Defluviitalea raffinosedens: one gene and its partner. The protein of the gene in region 2 interacts with the protein of the main gene of each other region in a pairwise test. Links are inferred from orthologs where the notes say so. Each region holds a gene or a part of one and is shown on either strand. Other genes may lie near its edges. The genes, in order: ligA and leuS.

Region 1 (7,125 bases), on a different replicon or contig from region 2:
TAATATTAGCAATTTCACCCAATGCTTCTTTTTGCTTTTCAATGAGTTCTCTGGTCCCTTTATTGCCTAATTCAAGCAAATTGTTAAGCATTTCATAAGAAAAGGGATATTTTTCTCCTGTTCCCTGTACCTCTATATATTCTCCTTTGTCCGTCATGACTATATTCATGTCTACTTCTGCACGACTATCTTCTTCGTAACATAAATCTAGCAGAGGCGTTCCTTCTACAACCCCTACACTAATGGCAGAAACAAAATTTTTAATAGGCATCTCTTTAATCATTTCTTTTTGTAAAAGATGATAACAGGCATCTGCCAAAGCCACAAAACTTCCTGTGATTGAGGCTGTTCTCGTTCCTCCATCCGCCTGGATGACATCACAATCCAGTGTAATTGTCCTTTCACCCAATGCTTTAAAATCTACCACAGAACGTAAAGCACGTCCGATCAATCTTTGAATTTCTACAGAGCGGTTGTTCATTCTAAGTTTATTAATATCTCTTTGATTTCTGGTTTCAGTTGCTCTTGGCAGCATCGAATATTCTGCAGTAACCCAACCTTCTCCTGTGCCTTTTTTAAAAGGTGGAACTCTGTCTTCTACGCTGGCATTACAGATCACCTTTGTTTCTCCCATCTCTATAAGTACAGATCCTTCCGGATATTTAATATAATTACGTGTAATTTTTACAGGTCTTATCATCCCGTATTCTCTTTTGTCAACTCTTTCCATTCATTTTTCATCCTTTCTTCTAGCCAATCCTCTTTTTTGTACGCATCTATTATAGTTCCCTCTGGAAAATAATCTTTTTGTCCTTCAATAAGCACTGTAATATAATTTACTTCTGGCATTGAAAAACCTGTGGATAAAATTTGGGATACAATCCACTGCTCTCTTAAAGTTCCACCATAGTTTTTGATTTCTTCTGAGAAGTCCAAAATTAAATGATGGTCTTCAAGTGAATAACTAAGGAGCTTTGTTCCTTCCGGAATAATTTTGTCTTCTTTAGAAGTATCCCCTAAAAGTTCTGCAAATAATTCTTCCACCTTTTTTTCCTTTACAATATTAATCTGATGGGATGAAATTTGCTGTGAAAAGGCCGGTGAAACAAACATTAGCCCCATAAAGAGCAAAATAAAAAAATACGTTGATTCACTCATTGTACCTACCTCCTTATTATTTACCATTTTATACCATAAGGTAGGTAAGTACAAGCTGTTTTCATTGTGCCTTTTCTACATAATACTATACTATCATATTTTTTACCAAATTTAAATTTCATTTTTAGAAAATAATTTACATCATTTTTGTCTGATACAATAAAAAAATAGGGGCCCCGAAAGGCTCCCCTCTTATCTGTTCGTAGGATATTGTTCAAAAATTGTTAAAATGGCTTCGTAAAGCGCCTGAGCAGTTTTTTGCCTGAAATCATCAGATTTAAGAAGTGCTGCATCTTCCTTATGATCCACGAAAGCAATTTCTGTGATCACTGCAGGCATTTTTGTATTTTTAAGTACATAAAGTTCTGAACGTGCTTTAATTCCTCGATCCTTTGTTCCCAGTTTTTTTACCAAGGCATTTTGGAAAATCTGCGCCATTTTCTTCCCCGTCAGTCCAGGTCCTTGATCATTGCTGGTTGGGAAATATAAGACTTCAGTTCCTCTGTGTTGGCCGTTAAATGAGTTATTATGAATACTTAAGAATATATCTGCCTCTACCTCATTTGCCAGTGCAGCTCTCTCCTGAAGCGTTGGATAGGTGTCGGCGGTTCTGGTTGTATATACTTTGATGTCCGTATTTTTAAGCAGTTCATTAAGCTTCAAAGCAATAGACAAATTGGCTTCTTTTTCAATAACTCCATTCCCTGAAGCTCCCGGATCTTTTCCGCCATGGCCTGCATCTAAAACAATAATCTTTCTATACTTTTGGCTTGGCTTCACAATGGAAATGATAATGTATTCTGAATTCTCACTCACATTATATGAAAAAATACTTTTTTCATTAAAAGTAAGTTCTGTTTTCCCTTCGCTGTTTTTCCCAATCTGAATGGAATCGATTTTGCCATCCCCTATATGGAAAGTACCATAACCATATGTCGAAGAATAATCTCCAGGCAAAATAAGCTTATACACTTTATTAATGTAATCATCTTTATGAACAATGCTGTTAATGTTGAAAGCCTGTGAAGGTTTCTTTAACAGAACCAACGTACTGTCTCCATTACTGTACTGGATATTTTTATAGGTTGGGGTAAGAATTTGAACCGATATCCCGTCACTTCCCACTTGAGATAGGATGTACTCTGGCTGCCCGTTTAAATCCAGTACAATTCTATAGGTATTGGAATCATACTGCGCTGTTCTGATTCCCGTTACATATTGACCTTGTACAGATTTTTCAATGGATTGTAAAGCTGCTTCCGAATAAGGAAGATCGATGACTAGCCTGTTGGGATTGGTCAGGCGGAATACATTAGCCGCAGGACTTGTATTGCCGTAGATCGTCAATAGATCTCCGCTTGTATTTTGGCTTAATTCTACTTTCTTTATGATGGACTTCCTAAGTTGCACAATGACACTCATTCTGTCAGATGCCATAGTGATATCGTAAGATGCTGGAGTCTTTAAATCAAATACTACTCTTACAGTTTTCGGATTGGAACTGTATTGACTGGACCTTATAGATTTAACAAAGGGGTTGTTGGATACTTCTATATTGGTGTCCGAAACCTTTAAGTTTGCATTGATAATATCTACAACTATTCTACTATTGTCTAAAAGCATATCTTCAATTGAAGTAATGGGCGAACTTGCCGATATTTTAAACTGATATAATCCACTGGACGCATCTAAGGCTTTAACAGCCACGATATCGGTCGTAGGATTGGAAACACTCGTAATTGGAAGAGCTGGTGAAGTATCAGCTATATCTTCATCAGACTCCAAAATGATTGGGTTGAATGCCAACTGAGTCGGAAGATTCGAAACATTCGTTGAAGGAATTGTATACCCTGGCTCTTGAACATCTACTTTGTTTTCTGATTTATTCTCATCTGTTTTATTTCCTGCCTGATTGCCAACATTTTGATTTTCCCCGCCATTTTGAGGCGCATCAATCTTTATTTCCCGGGCAGCTTCCGACCATTGCACATTAAATCCTATTGTTTCAGCAACAAATCGAACTGGGATCATAACTTTATCATTAATAATTTTGGGTGGCATGGGAATATTCTTACTTTCCCCATTCACCCAGGCCTGATTGCTGTTGATCTTAAGAATGACCAATGTATCATCCATGCCAATATAAACTTCTTTTGCTGCAGCTTTCCATTCTACAACAGCATTCATTGCCTCAAAAACTTCTCTGGTAGGTACCAGTGTATTTCCATTAAAAATAATGGGAGGCATCACCGATTGGACTTCTTTTCCTTTTACAATTAATTTAATGGGCGCTTCGTTATAGATATGAAGTTGCCCATCATAATTCAACGCCAATGCGTCTGCATAAACATTATGTACCATTGATAAATTTAAGAAAAATGCCAATCCTAATATAAACGTTATATATCTGAAAAACTTCATTATTCTACCTCCATACTCTTTTTAGTCTTCCTTAATTGTCATACTGATTTTACCATATAAAAATTATATCAGAATTTGATGGTTGATAAAAGCATATCAGTAATTTGAAATAATCTTGTAATATTTAAATATTTCCAAGTAATCTTTGTCGAATTTTTTTCTCTCTTTTCTGGGCAAACTATATGGGGAGGTGTCTCATATGAGTGATATAAATTGCACGCATCAATGCCGTCATCAGCTCGATGGAAAATGTACATTGGACAGAACAACCAGTGTATCTCAATGCATTGATGACGATTTCTCAATTGATTGTCCTTATTTTGAGACTTCTCTTAAGGAAGAATACTCCCATCCCAAAGAATATCTTAAATAAAAAAGGAACAGATTGAAGATCATCTGTTCCTTTAGGACTAAGGAAGAAATTTTAAAAATTCTTCTTCTGTGATAATCGGAATACCCAATTCTTTTGCCTTTTTATTCTTCGAAGAATTGGAGTGAATATCATTATTAATTAAATAATCCGTATTACCCGTTACTGTTCCTGTCACTTTTCCTCCCAGGGATTCTATTTTTTCTTTTAATTCTTTTCTGTTTTTAAAGTGTTCCACACTCCCTGTGATTACAAAAGTTTTGCCTGCCAGAACTTGGACATTATCATCTTTTTGCTTTTCTTTGATCCTTAATACACTTTGCAACTTCTTAACTCGCTCTTTATTCTCCTCCTGACTAAAGTAACTGAATATGGAATGGGCAATCACTCCTCCAAATCCTTCGATCTCCATGAGATCTTCCATCGTACATTGAAGGATTCTGTCTAAGTCATACTGATAATGTTTGCATAATAACTTGGCATTGCTTAAACCTACATGATTTAAGCCCAGAGCATATATAAAATTAGGCAGTTCAACATCTTTTGATTTCTCTATGGAATGGATCAGATTATTATAGGACTTTTCTCCGAATCCTTCCATATTCTTTATTTCCTCTTCATAATTATGTAAATAATAGATATCAATAAAGACTTTTATGAAACCTTTGGCAACGAACTTTTCAAGGGTTGCTTCTGAAAGGCCTTCAATATTCATAGCATCTCTGGAAACAAAATGGGTCAGAGCTTTAATTCTTTGGGCACTGCAGTTAGGATTGGTACAGTATAGGGCTTTACCTTCTCTAAGCTGCCTTATTTCCGTTTCTCCTTTGCATACAGGGCATTCCCTGGGTATTTCAATATTATTGCTTCTGGTTAAATTCTCCGCAATCTGAGGAATGATCATATTGGCCTTATATACCTTTATGGTATCCCCAATACCCAACTGAAGTTCTTCCAAAATGCTTAAATTATGTACACTGGCACGATTTACTGTTGTTCCTTCCAGTTCCACACTTTCAAATACAGCCACAGGATTAATCAATCCGGTTCTGGAGGTATTCCACTGAATATATAAGAGTTTGGTTTCCTTCATTTCATCTTTCCATTTGAACGCAATAGAGTCTCTTGGAAACTTAGCCGTGGTTCCTAAGGATTCAGAGTAAGATATACTGTCATAGGTAAGAACTAAACCATCCGAGCCAAAATCGTTTAATGGAATGTTCTTTTCAAATTCATAAACTTTTTCTTCAATATTTCCCCTATCTACCAGTTTATGTTCCACAACATCAAACCCCATGGCTTCCAGCCATTTTAATTGATTTAACTTGGAATCTCCAAAGTCTTTCCCCTCTGCAGTAACAAGGCTAAAAGCAAAAAAGTAAACATTTCTTTTGGCCGTAACTTCATTGTTCAGCTGCCTTACACTGCCGCTGCATAAATTCCGGGGATTCTTGTATTGTTCTTCTGGAGAAAGCTTTTCATTGATTTTTTCAAAGTCAGAATACTTAATCACTGCTTCTCCCCTTAAAATCAATTCCTCTTTAAAAGGAATCTGCAGAGGAATATTTTTAAATACCTTTGCATTATTCGTTACGTCTTCGCCTATTTCACCGTTCCCCCTGGTGACTGCCTGCTGCAAATGCCCTTCCCTATAGGTAAGAACAATAGTAAGACCGTCCAATTTCCAGGAAAGAATCCCTTTCTGATTCCCTAAGAAGCTCTTTAACTTGGAAATGTCCTTCGTCTTGTCCAGGGATAACATCCTTTGATTATGTCTTACTTTTGGAAGACTGCTAAGGAGTGCATACCCTACCTTCTGAGTAGGACTATCCGCCAATACAATGCCGGTTTCTTTCTCTAATCTTTCCAATTCATCATAGAGAGCATCATATTCCTGATTGGACATGATTTCTCTATCTTCCTGATAATACGCTTTAGACGCCTCGTTTAGAATACGAATCAATTCTTTCATTCTTTTCATACTTTCCATATTCTTTCTCCTTATATAAAGCATTCTTATGTAGTGAGCATCATAAATATATTGTATTCTTCTATGATACAACAATATATAAAAAAAATACAGACTCCCTGGTCTGTATTTTTATTTGCTGATTAATTTTCTCTCCATGTCATTAAGAAAACGAATTTTGTTTTGGGTCATGGCGGTATACTGCTCCTGCGTTATCTTCCCGTTATCCAGAAGCTTCCCGGCAAATTCAATAAACTTCTTTGTAACTTCAATTAATCTCACAATTTCAGGACTATTTTCGTTCTTCATGACATCCCACTTTCCTGGTTAATATTGTCTCTATAGAGAAAATCGGAATCATTCATTGAATCGATTAACTGAATGCATTATAACATAATTTACTTTTTATTACAATTTTTCCATGAGTTTAAATTTGCCAAAATAATTAAATAAATGCATTTATCTTTGATTATCTTTATTTTTTATAGAATTACTTCGATTTATTCCACTTTTTATAAATTAATTTTATTGAACCAGCTTCAATTTCGCTAGTCTGGCCATTAATTTTTTGCTTCCAAATTTAGGGAATAATACTGTAACTTCATAATCCGCTCCTGCATAGCGAATATCTTCCACCGTTCCTACTCCAAACTTTATATGTTTCACTAAATCTCCGCATCCAAATTCCAGAGGAGAATTGTCAGAAGAACTATTGGCGTTGTTTGATACAGCACCCTGATAAGGTGTATAAGTATGCAGTACTTTATTCTTTGGTCTTATTCCAGCTAAAGGATCCGTTGCCTTTTTGGCTTTGCTTCCGACGGCAATCAGTTCTTGGGGAAGTTCGGAAATAAATCTAGAAGCCCTGTTATATTGTGTAAGCCCCCTGAGCATCCTGGACTTGGCATAACATAAATAAAGTTTTTGCCTTGCCCTTGTAATACCTACATAGCACAATCTTCTTTCTTCTTCAACTGCATCTTCATTTTCGGATACAACACTCATATAACTGGGGAAGATACCTTCTTCCATACCGGTAATAAAAACATAAGGAAATTCCAACCCTTTTGCACTATGAAGGGTCATTAATACTACTGCATTATTTTCTGCATCATAGTTATCAATATCCGCCACAAGAGAAACTTCCTCCAAAAATCCTTCAAGACTTGGTTCTTCTGCATTTTGATCATAATCTGCTGCTTTAGAT
Region 2 (7,261 bases):
GCTTCTGAACGAAATGATCTTTTTGTTCTTTTTCCTGCTTTTATTTGATAAGGATAAAACATTGGCTGATGAAAAGCTCTTCTTTGCTCTTATCGTATTTTACGTCTTATTCGTAATCGATCTGTCCCAACAAGCAAATGCTAAATTACGTAAAGGAAATGTAAAATCAAATACGTAAAGACTGTCATGTTTTTGCTGGTTTGGACATAAGCATATTATAACTGTAAAGTAACAAATGGACTTTAATATACTAAACAGAGGAGGCAGCCCTATGAAAGAGGAGAACCAAGAACCTACCGATGTTTCTGAAGATCAAAGTAATGATGAATTAGATGTTTCTAAACTCCTTGAGATGGCAAAACTTTTTTCAGCGCTCATGGCTAATGATAAAGAGGAGGATGAAGTTAATAGCAAAGATGAAAACAAGGATGAAGTTAAAGTTAATCAAGATACTGAAACCAATGCAAAGTCAGAGCCAAACAACATCTTTCAACTATTGGAAATGGCAAAACTCTTCTCAAAACTAATGGGGAATAACACGGTGCAAAATTCACCGTCTCAAATACCTGGTACAGCTCCTATAGTATACCCTTCCTCTGCTATTTTGTTTGATGAAACCCTGCATACCCCTCAAATGAAAGTAATAAAGGCTGCTATTCCCTATCTGAAACTCCATCATCAAAGGGTTCTTGGGGTTTTTGTCAAATTCTTGGAATTTAAAAAAGCAGTGGATCTATATAAACATAATAACAGTCCTTTATCCATAAAAAGCCTCGAAGAAAATCCCAATTGGAAAATAGATATGTTAAATTCCATCCGTCCTCACTGTACTGAAGAAAAGCAATGCATGGTAGATATGGTGATGAAGGTCATCGATATAGAAGAACTTATGAAAAAAATGCATTCCTTAAAGTATACTCAAGCAGACAATCCTCAAGCAAATATTCAGCAATCCAATCAAAGGCAAGCACTTATTCAAGCTCTGTCTCCTATGTTAAACGAGAAGCAAAAGCAAATGCTGGATTTACTGACTACTTTCATGGGACCTGCGTAAATATGATCTGAATTAAAGGAGGTTTGATCATGGGAAAGGATATTTTAAATGAATTGGATCCTGATATGGTCAAGGAAGTAAAAGAAGTGATGGAGAGCCTTAAAGGCAAATCAGAACAGGAAATATTAGAAAGCCTTGTTAAACTGGCAGCACAAAAAAGGAAATCCAATAAAAAGCTCACAAAAGAGCAAAGTACAGCGATTCTTCAAGCAATGAAAGAAGCTCTTCCTCCAAATCAAAGAAAAAAATTCGAAGCCTTACTTCAAATGATGCAAATGATGAATATGTAGTAAAAGCTATAGGAATGTCCCTATAGCTTTTTATATCACAATAAGATTATTGAATTGGTTAATATACTTCATAAAATTCATCTTCATCGAATCCTGATTCGTAGTCTCTGGTCCAATCTTTCTTTCGAGCAGTACTATTCGATAACTTCACTCTTCCCTTCTTTTTATTCCTTCCAGCTTCCAGTTCCATTTCTTTTCTCTTCTGCGCCTCTGCTTCCTTCTGAAGTCTCTTCATTCTCTCATAGCGATCAAATTCTGTTTCTTTCTTTGACACTACTATTCTCCTCCTATTAATGATTAAAACAATACTATTATATTATTATTCATAAATAGGAGTCCTGTCAATATCCAAAAGAAAAATCCTCAATTTTTTTCTATTATTTTACATTTAAAATATTATCTGTAAGCTGCAGGAATAAAATATTCGAAAGTCCCTCCCTGATTGATTTCACCAAAAAAGCGATAAGCTGGTTCTACAAGAAAGTTTTGATCTTTGGATTTTGTATAGACCAGTTCTGCCTGGCGAATATCTACTATGAGATTCTCTCCGTCAATCGGTACCTTTTCTAATTCATTATAAGCTTCTTTTATGGATTTAACAGACACAGTTTCATTGGATTTATAAATGAGCTGGTAACACTGAAGTTCTAATATTTCTCCGCTATAGCTTATATTTGCCTGTGTACAATAGCCATAATTTAAAATCCCTTCTAAAGTATTCACAAACCGTAGGTGATACATATTTTGATCCGGTATATCTTCTATAATGCTTTTTTGATGATGGCAAGCCAGATTTAAGGATTCTATAAATTCCATTACGCCTTCTATGGCTTTTTCTTTTGAAATTTTAGCATCCACATTTTCGTTTTTTCTCAACCTATTATATTTTATGACGCCTTCATTTTTGGAAACGATAAGCCGTTTTTCAGCATCTTCGATGATATACTCTGTTGGATTTTCTTTAACAGGATTCTTTATATCTAATTTTTCTCTGTAAAATTCCGCATCTTCTAAAGTCTTTTCTATACCCCGAACTTCATAGGTCTTCATACGGCTAATCAGATGATTTTCCAGACGAATATTTAGGTCATATACTACCTTTTGAGGAGGATTGAATATACCACCTACCGTACTGTTCATAAGCATTCCAGGCAAAAGACCGCTGTTTTCACTGAGATAATATAGAAAGGGTATGCCAATAATGGTAAACAGGATTAGAAACCAGTTTATTTTTCGCACATCCATAGCTAGTCTCCTTTATAACAAAAGGTATGGCGTTCACCATACCTTTTATTTATTGAAAATCAGGCATACTGGGTGTTGAAATGTTTTTTAAGGCATCTTCGGCTTCATCCTGGAGCTGCCTTTGTGTTGCCAAGTCCCCTAAAGAAACCATTCCAACAATTTTGCCATCTTCTACTACTGGAATTCTTCTGATTTGATTTTCTGCCATTAAACGGGCTACCTCGTCTACATCCATATCCGGAGTACAGGTCACCACATTATCAGTCATCACATCTTTACATAATGTATTATTTACATCCTGGCCTTCTGCAACATTGCGAAGGACGATATCTCGGTCTGTAATAATACCGACGATTTCATCTCCACTACGTACAGGAACAGCACCTACGTTAGCATCCCTCATAATCTGAGAAGCTTTTAAAACAGATTCTTCTTCGTCTACAGCAAGTATATTCTGAGTCATTATATCTCTAACTTTCATCATTGTCCCTCCATAATAATGATTTCTTTATTATTTTGGGCAATATCATTGTAAAATATGTATAGACTAAATTTAATGTTTTTTCATTAAAAAAAGAGCCTTGCACCAGCAAATTTCATTTGCTGATGCAAAAGCCCTTTTATTTTACAACTAAGTTTACAATCTTTCCTGGCACATAGATTTCTTTTACGATGTTTTTGCCGTCCAGTTTGCCTTCTACCAAAGCTTTTGCTTTTTCTAGTACCGATTCTTTGGATTCGTTAAGATCCACTTCGATGGTGCTTCTTAATTTGCCATTCACCTGAACAGCAATTTCAATAGTGTCTTCTTTCATCTTTTGTTCGTCATAGGTTGGCCATGTTTCTTTAAACACAGATTCTGTATGACCGGTCATCTCCCATAATTCTTCTGCAACATGAGGAATAAATGGAGCCAGTAAAACGATGAGGGTTTCTATAGTTTCTTGATCCAGTCCATTAGATGCTTTGGCGATATTTGCCAATTTATTGGTATATTCCATAAATCCGCTGACTACGGTATTCAGATGGAAGTCTTCCATTCTGGTTGTAATTTCATAAACCAGTTTATGTCTTGTTCTTTCCATTTCTCTGGTAGGTTCTACATAAGCATCTTTGTTTTCTGTAATCAGCTTCCAAACTTTGTTAATAAAACGATATACTCCGTCAATTCCTCTGTCATCCCATTCGGAATCCAATTCAGGAGGCCCTACGAATAATTCATACATACGAAGAGAATCGGCACCGTATCTTTCTACCAATTCATCCGGGGATACGACATTTCCTTTGGATTTACTCATTTTCGCCCCATTTTTCGTAATCATTCCCTGGTTAAACAGGCGTTTAAAGGGTTCTTCAAAATCTACTACACCGATATCGTATAAGAATTTTGTATAGAATCGTGCATAGAGAAGATGAAGTACCGCATGCTCGATACCACCTACATAAATATCTACAGGCAGCCATTTTTGCATCATTTCTTTACTTACCAATTCTTTATCATTATGAGGATCGGCATATCTTAAGAAATACCATGAAGAACCTGCCCACTGAGGCATTGTATTGGTTTCTCTCTTAGCAGGGCCACCGCATTTTGGACAAGTGGTGTTCACCCATTCTTCAATCGCTGCCAATGGTGATTCTCCTGTTCCTGTAGGTTCATAGGATTCTACTTCCGGAAGGGTAACTGGAAGCTGATCTTCGGGTACTGCTACTGCACCACATTTTTCACAATGAACGATAGGAATAGGTTCTCCCCAATATCTTTGTCTTGAAAATACCCAGTCTCTTAATTTATAATTTACTGTTTTCTTGCCTATGCCATGTTCCTGAAGGTAATTTGCTATAACTTCCTTAGCTTCTTTGGAAGAAATACCGTCAAATATTCCGGAATTAATCATCACTCCATCTTCTGTATAGGGTTCTATAAGTTCTACGGCTTCTCCTCCTTCCTTTTTAATGACCTGAATAATAGGAAGGTTGAATTTCTTAGCAAAAGCAAAGTCTCTTTCGTCATGGGCGGGTACACACATAATTGCGCCTGTACCATAATCTGCTAATACATAATCAGAAATCCAAATTGGAATTTTAGCCCCGTTAAGAGGATTAATTGCATATCTTCCGGTAAATACTCCTGTTTTCTCTTTGTCCGCCATACGGTCTACGGAAGATTTGGTTGAAGCCTGGAACACATATTCTTCCACTGCTTGCTTTTGCTCTTCAGTGGTGATTTCAGGTACACTTTCATGTTCAGGCGCTAAAACCATAAATGTCGCTCCATAGAGTGTATCCGGTCTTGTGGTAAAGACTTTAATCTGTTTGTCTAAACCATCTACTTTGAAATCAATCTCTGCGCCATAACTTTTTCCAATCCAGTCAGTCTGCATTTTCTTTACTTTCTCAGGCCAGTCCAAGTCCTGCAAATCATTGAGCAGTCTTTCTGCATAAGCCGTAATCTTTAACATCCATTGACGCAGATTCTTCTTAGTGACTAAAGAACCGCAACGTTCACAGGTGCCGCCTACAACTTCTTCGTTGGCAAGACCTGTTTTACAACTGGGGCACCAGTTAATTGGCATTTCCTTTTCATAAGCCAGCCCTTTTTCAAACATTTTTACAAAAATCCATTGGGTCCATTTATAGTAATCTGGATCTGTTGTGTTCACTTCTCTGTCCCAATCATAAATAGCACTGATTTCATGGAGTTGTCTTTTGAAGTTCGCTATGTTTCTGGCAGTTCCTACTTTAGGATGGATACCTTTTTTGATGGCATCATTTTCTGCCGGTAACCCAAAAGCATCCCAGCCCATAGGATGAAGCACATAGTAATTTTGCAATACTTTATAGCGACTCCATACATCACTAAGCACATAGCCTCTCCAGTGTCCTACATGAAGTCCGTTTCCTGAAGGATAAGGAAACATGTCTAAGCAATAATATTTCTTCTTATCAGGTCCATCTTGATTAATGGGATTCTTTTCCCATCTTTCACGCCATTTTTTTTCAATAGCTTTATGATCGTAGCGTATGTTACTCAAAATCCATTCCTCCTAATAATGCAAATTATGTAACATCATAATAAAAGAATTTGCTTGCGAAACTCTCGCATGTAATTAAAAGAGTTTCACTTGCGAAACTTTCGCATATAATTAAAAAAACCTTTCGTCTTAGTTAGAGACGAAAGGTTACTCCGCGGTACCACTCTAGTTTATTCTCTATACGAGAATACACTTATGATATGTATTTGACATACATATCTTTCCTTTAACGGGGATACCGTCGCCACCTACTCCAATTTCAGCGGGAGACTCCAAGGGGAGTTCAGTATTTCTCGATACTGTTTTGCACCACCCAACAGCTCTCTAAAATCTCTGAAATACCTACTAATCCTTTTCATTGTCTTTACTGATATTTTTTGAGGCAATTGTATCATATTGAATTGAAAAATGCAAGGTATATTAAGCTTCTTTCTTTCTTGCTTCGATCACCTTTTGCTGTACATCGTGAGGTGCTTCTTCGTATCTGTCAAACTTCATGGTGAAGCTTCCTCTTGCCTGGGTCATGGAACGAAGGTCCGTTGCATATTTAAACATTTCGGCCATAGGCACTTCTGCATCAATCTGTTGATATTTGCCTTTTGGCGCCATCCCTAAGATTCTTCCTCTTCGTTTATTAAGATCTCCCATAATGTCCCCTGTATATTCATCCGGAACAGTTACAGTAACTTTTACAATGGGCTCTAAAATCACAGGTTTAGCTTTTAAAAGCCCTTCTTTAAAAGCAATGGAAGTAGCAATCTTGAATGCCATTTCGGAAGAATCTACAGGGTGATAAGAACCATCAACCAAAGTAGCCTTTAGCCCAACCACTGGATATCCTGCCAGTACTCCATGTTTAACACTTTCCTGAAGACCTTTTTCTACTGCGGGGAAATATTGCTTTGGAACAGCTCCACCAAAAATCTTTTCTTCAAAAATATACGGAACTTCCAGATTACCTGAAGGCTCAAACTCCATCCAAACATCTCCGTATTGACCATGCCCACCGGACTGCTTTTTATGTTTTCCTTGAACTTTAACTTTACCTTTAATAGTTTCTCTGTAAGGAATAGTAGGAGGTAGTAATTCAACTTCTATCTTAAATTTAGATTTAAGTTTGTTAATAATCACATCCAGATGCTGTTCGCCTATACCATAGATGATTTCTTCATGGGTTTCTTTATCTAAGAAGATGTGGAAAGTCGGATCTTCTTCCATAAGTCTCTGAAGCCCTGAAGACATTTTTTCTTCGTCACCTTTTCCTTTCGGAAATACAGCCATCTGCATGAGGGATTCAGGAAACTCTATTGGAGGATAAATGATCGGTTTACTAGGATCGGATAAAGTATCTCCTGTCATCGTATCATGAAGTTTTGCAACTGCCCCTATGTCTCCTGAATTAAGCTCTGATACTTCAATTTGCTCTTTACCTTTAAGTACGTAAATGTGGGAGATTTTTTCTTCAACGTCTTTATTTCCATTATATAAAACGGAATCTGCCTTCAGTTTTCCTGAGTACACTTTGAATATAGAGAGCCTTCCAATATAAGGGTCTACAATGGTCTTGAAAACGAATACAGAAGTTGGTTCATCCACAGCACATTTTCTCTCTTCGTCTTTTTCTGTCTTTGGATTTT

Evidence for each region.
Region 1: the proteins of leuS (region 2) and ligA interact in binary tests that used the Escherichia coli proteins (3 or more experiments, as listed by UniProt). The link is inferred for Defluviitalea raffinosedens from one-to-one orthologs.

Annotation. Positions count from the first base shown.
Region 1 is NZ_JAFBEP010000002.1:198,216-205,340, forward strand. Bases 3,465-6,384 are described here. They hold ligA (NAD-dependent DNA ligase LigA), read right to left. Parts: upstream 5,940-6,384; coding sequence 3,990-5,939; downstream 3,465-3,989. Other genes in these bases: JOD07_RS02890 (N-acetylmuramoyl-L-alanine amidase family protein), read right to left, coding at 3,465-3,579; JOD07_RS02895 (hypothetical protein), read left to right, coding at 3,779-3,952; JOD07_RS02905 (hypothetical protein), read right to left, coding at 6,051-6,227. In the rest of the region: rph (ribonuclease PH), read right to left, coding at 1-730; JOD07_RS02885 (GerMN domain-containing protein), read right to left, coding at 697-1,158; more of JOD07_RS02890, read right to left, coding at 1,351-3,464; DNA helicase PcrA, read right to left, coding at 6,444-7,125. UniProt on the Escherichia coli protein: DNA ligase that catalyzes the formation of phosphodiester linkages between 5'-phosphoryl and 3'-hydroxyl groups in double-stranded DNA using NAD as a coenzyme and as the energy source for the reaction.
Region 2 is NZ_JAFBEP010000001.1:50,527-57,787, forward strand. The notes cover bases 2,913-5,968. They hold leuS (leucine--tRNA ligase), read right to left. Parts: upstream 5,616-5,968; coding sequence 3,210-5,615; downstream 2,913-3,209. Other genes in these bases: JOD07_RS00285 (CBS domain-containing protein), read right to left, coding at 2,913-3,070. Outside these bases: JOD07_RS00260 (hypothetical protein), read left to right, coding at 1-178; JOD07_RS00265 (hypothetical protein), read left to right, coding at 272-1,054; JOD07_RS00270 (hypothetical protein), read left to right, coding at 1,084-1,344; JOD07_RS00275 (hypothetical protein), read right to left, coding at 1,403-1,618; JOD07_RS00280 (hypothetical protein), read right to left, coding at 1,741-2,589; more of JOD07_RS00285, read right to left, coding at 2,639-2,912; fusA (elongation factor G), read right to left, coding at 6,045-7,261.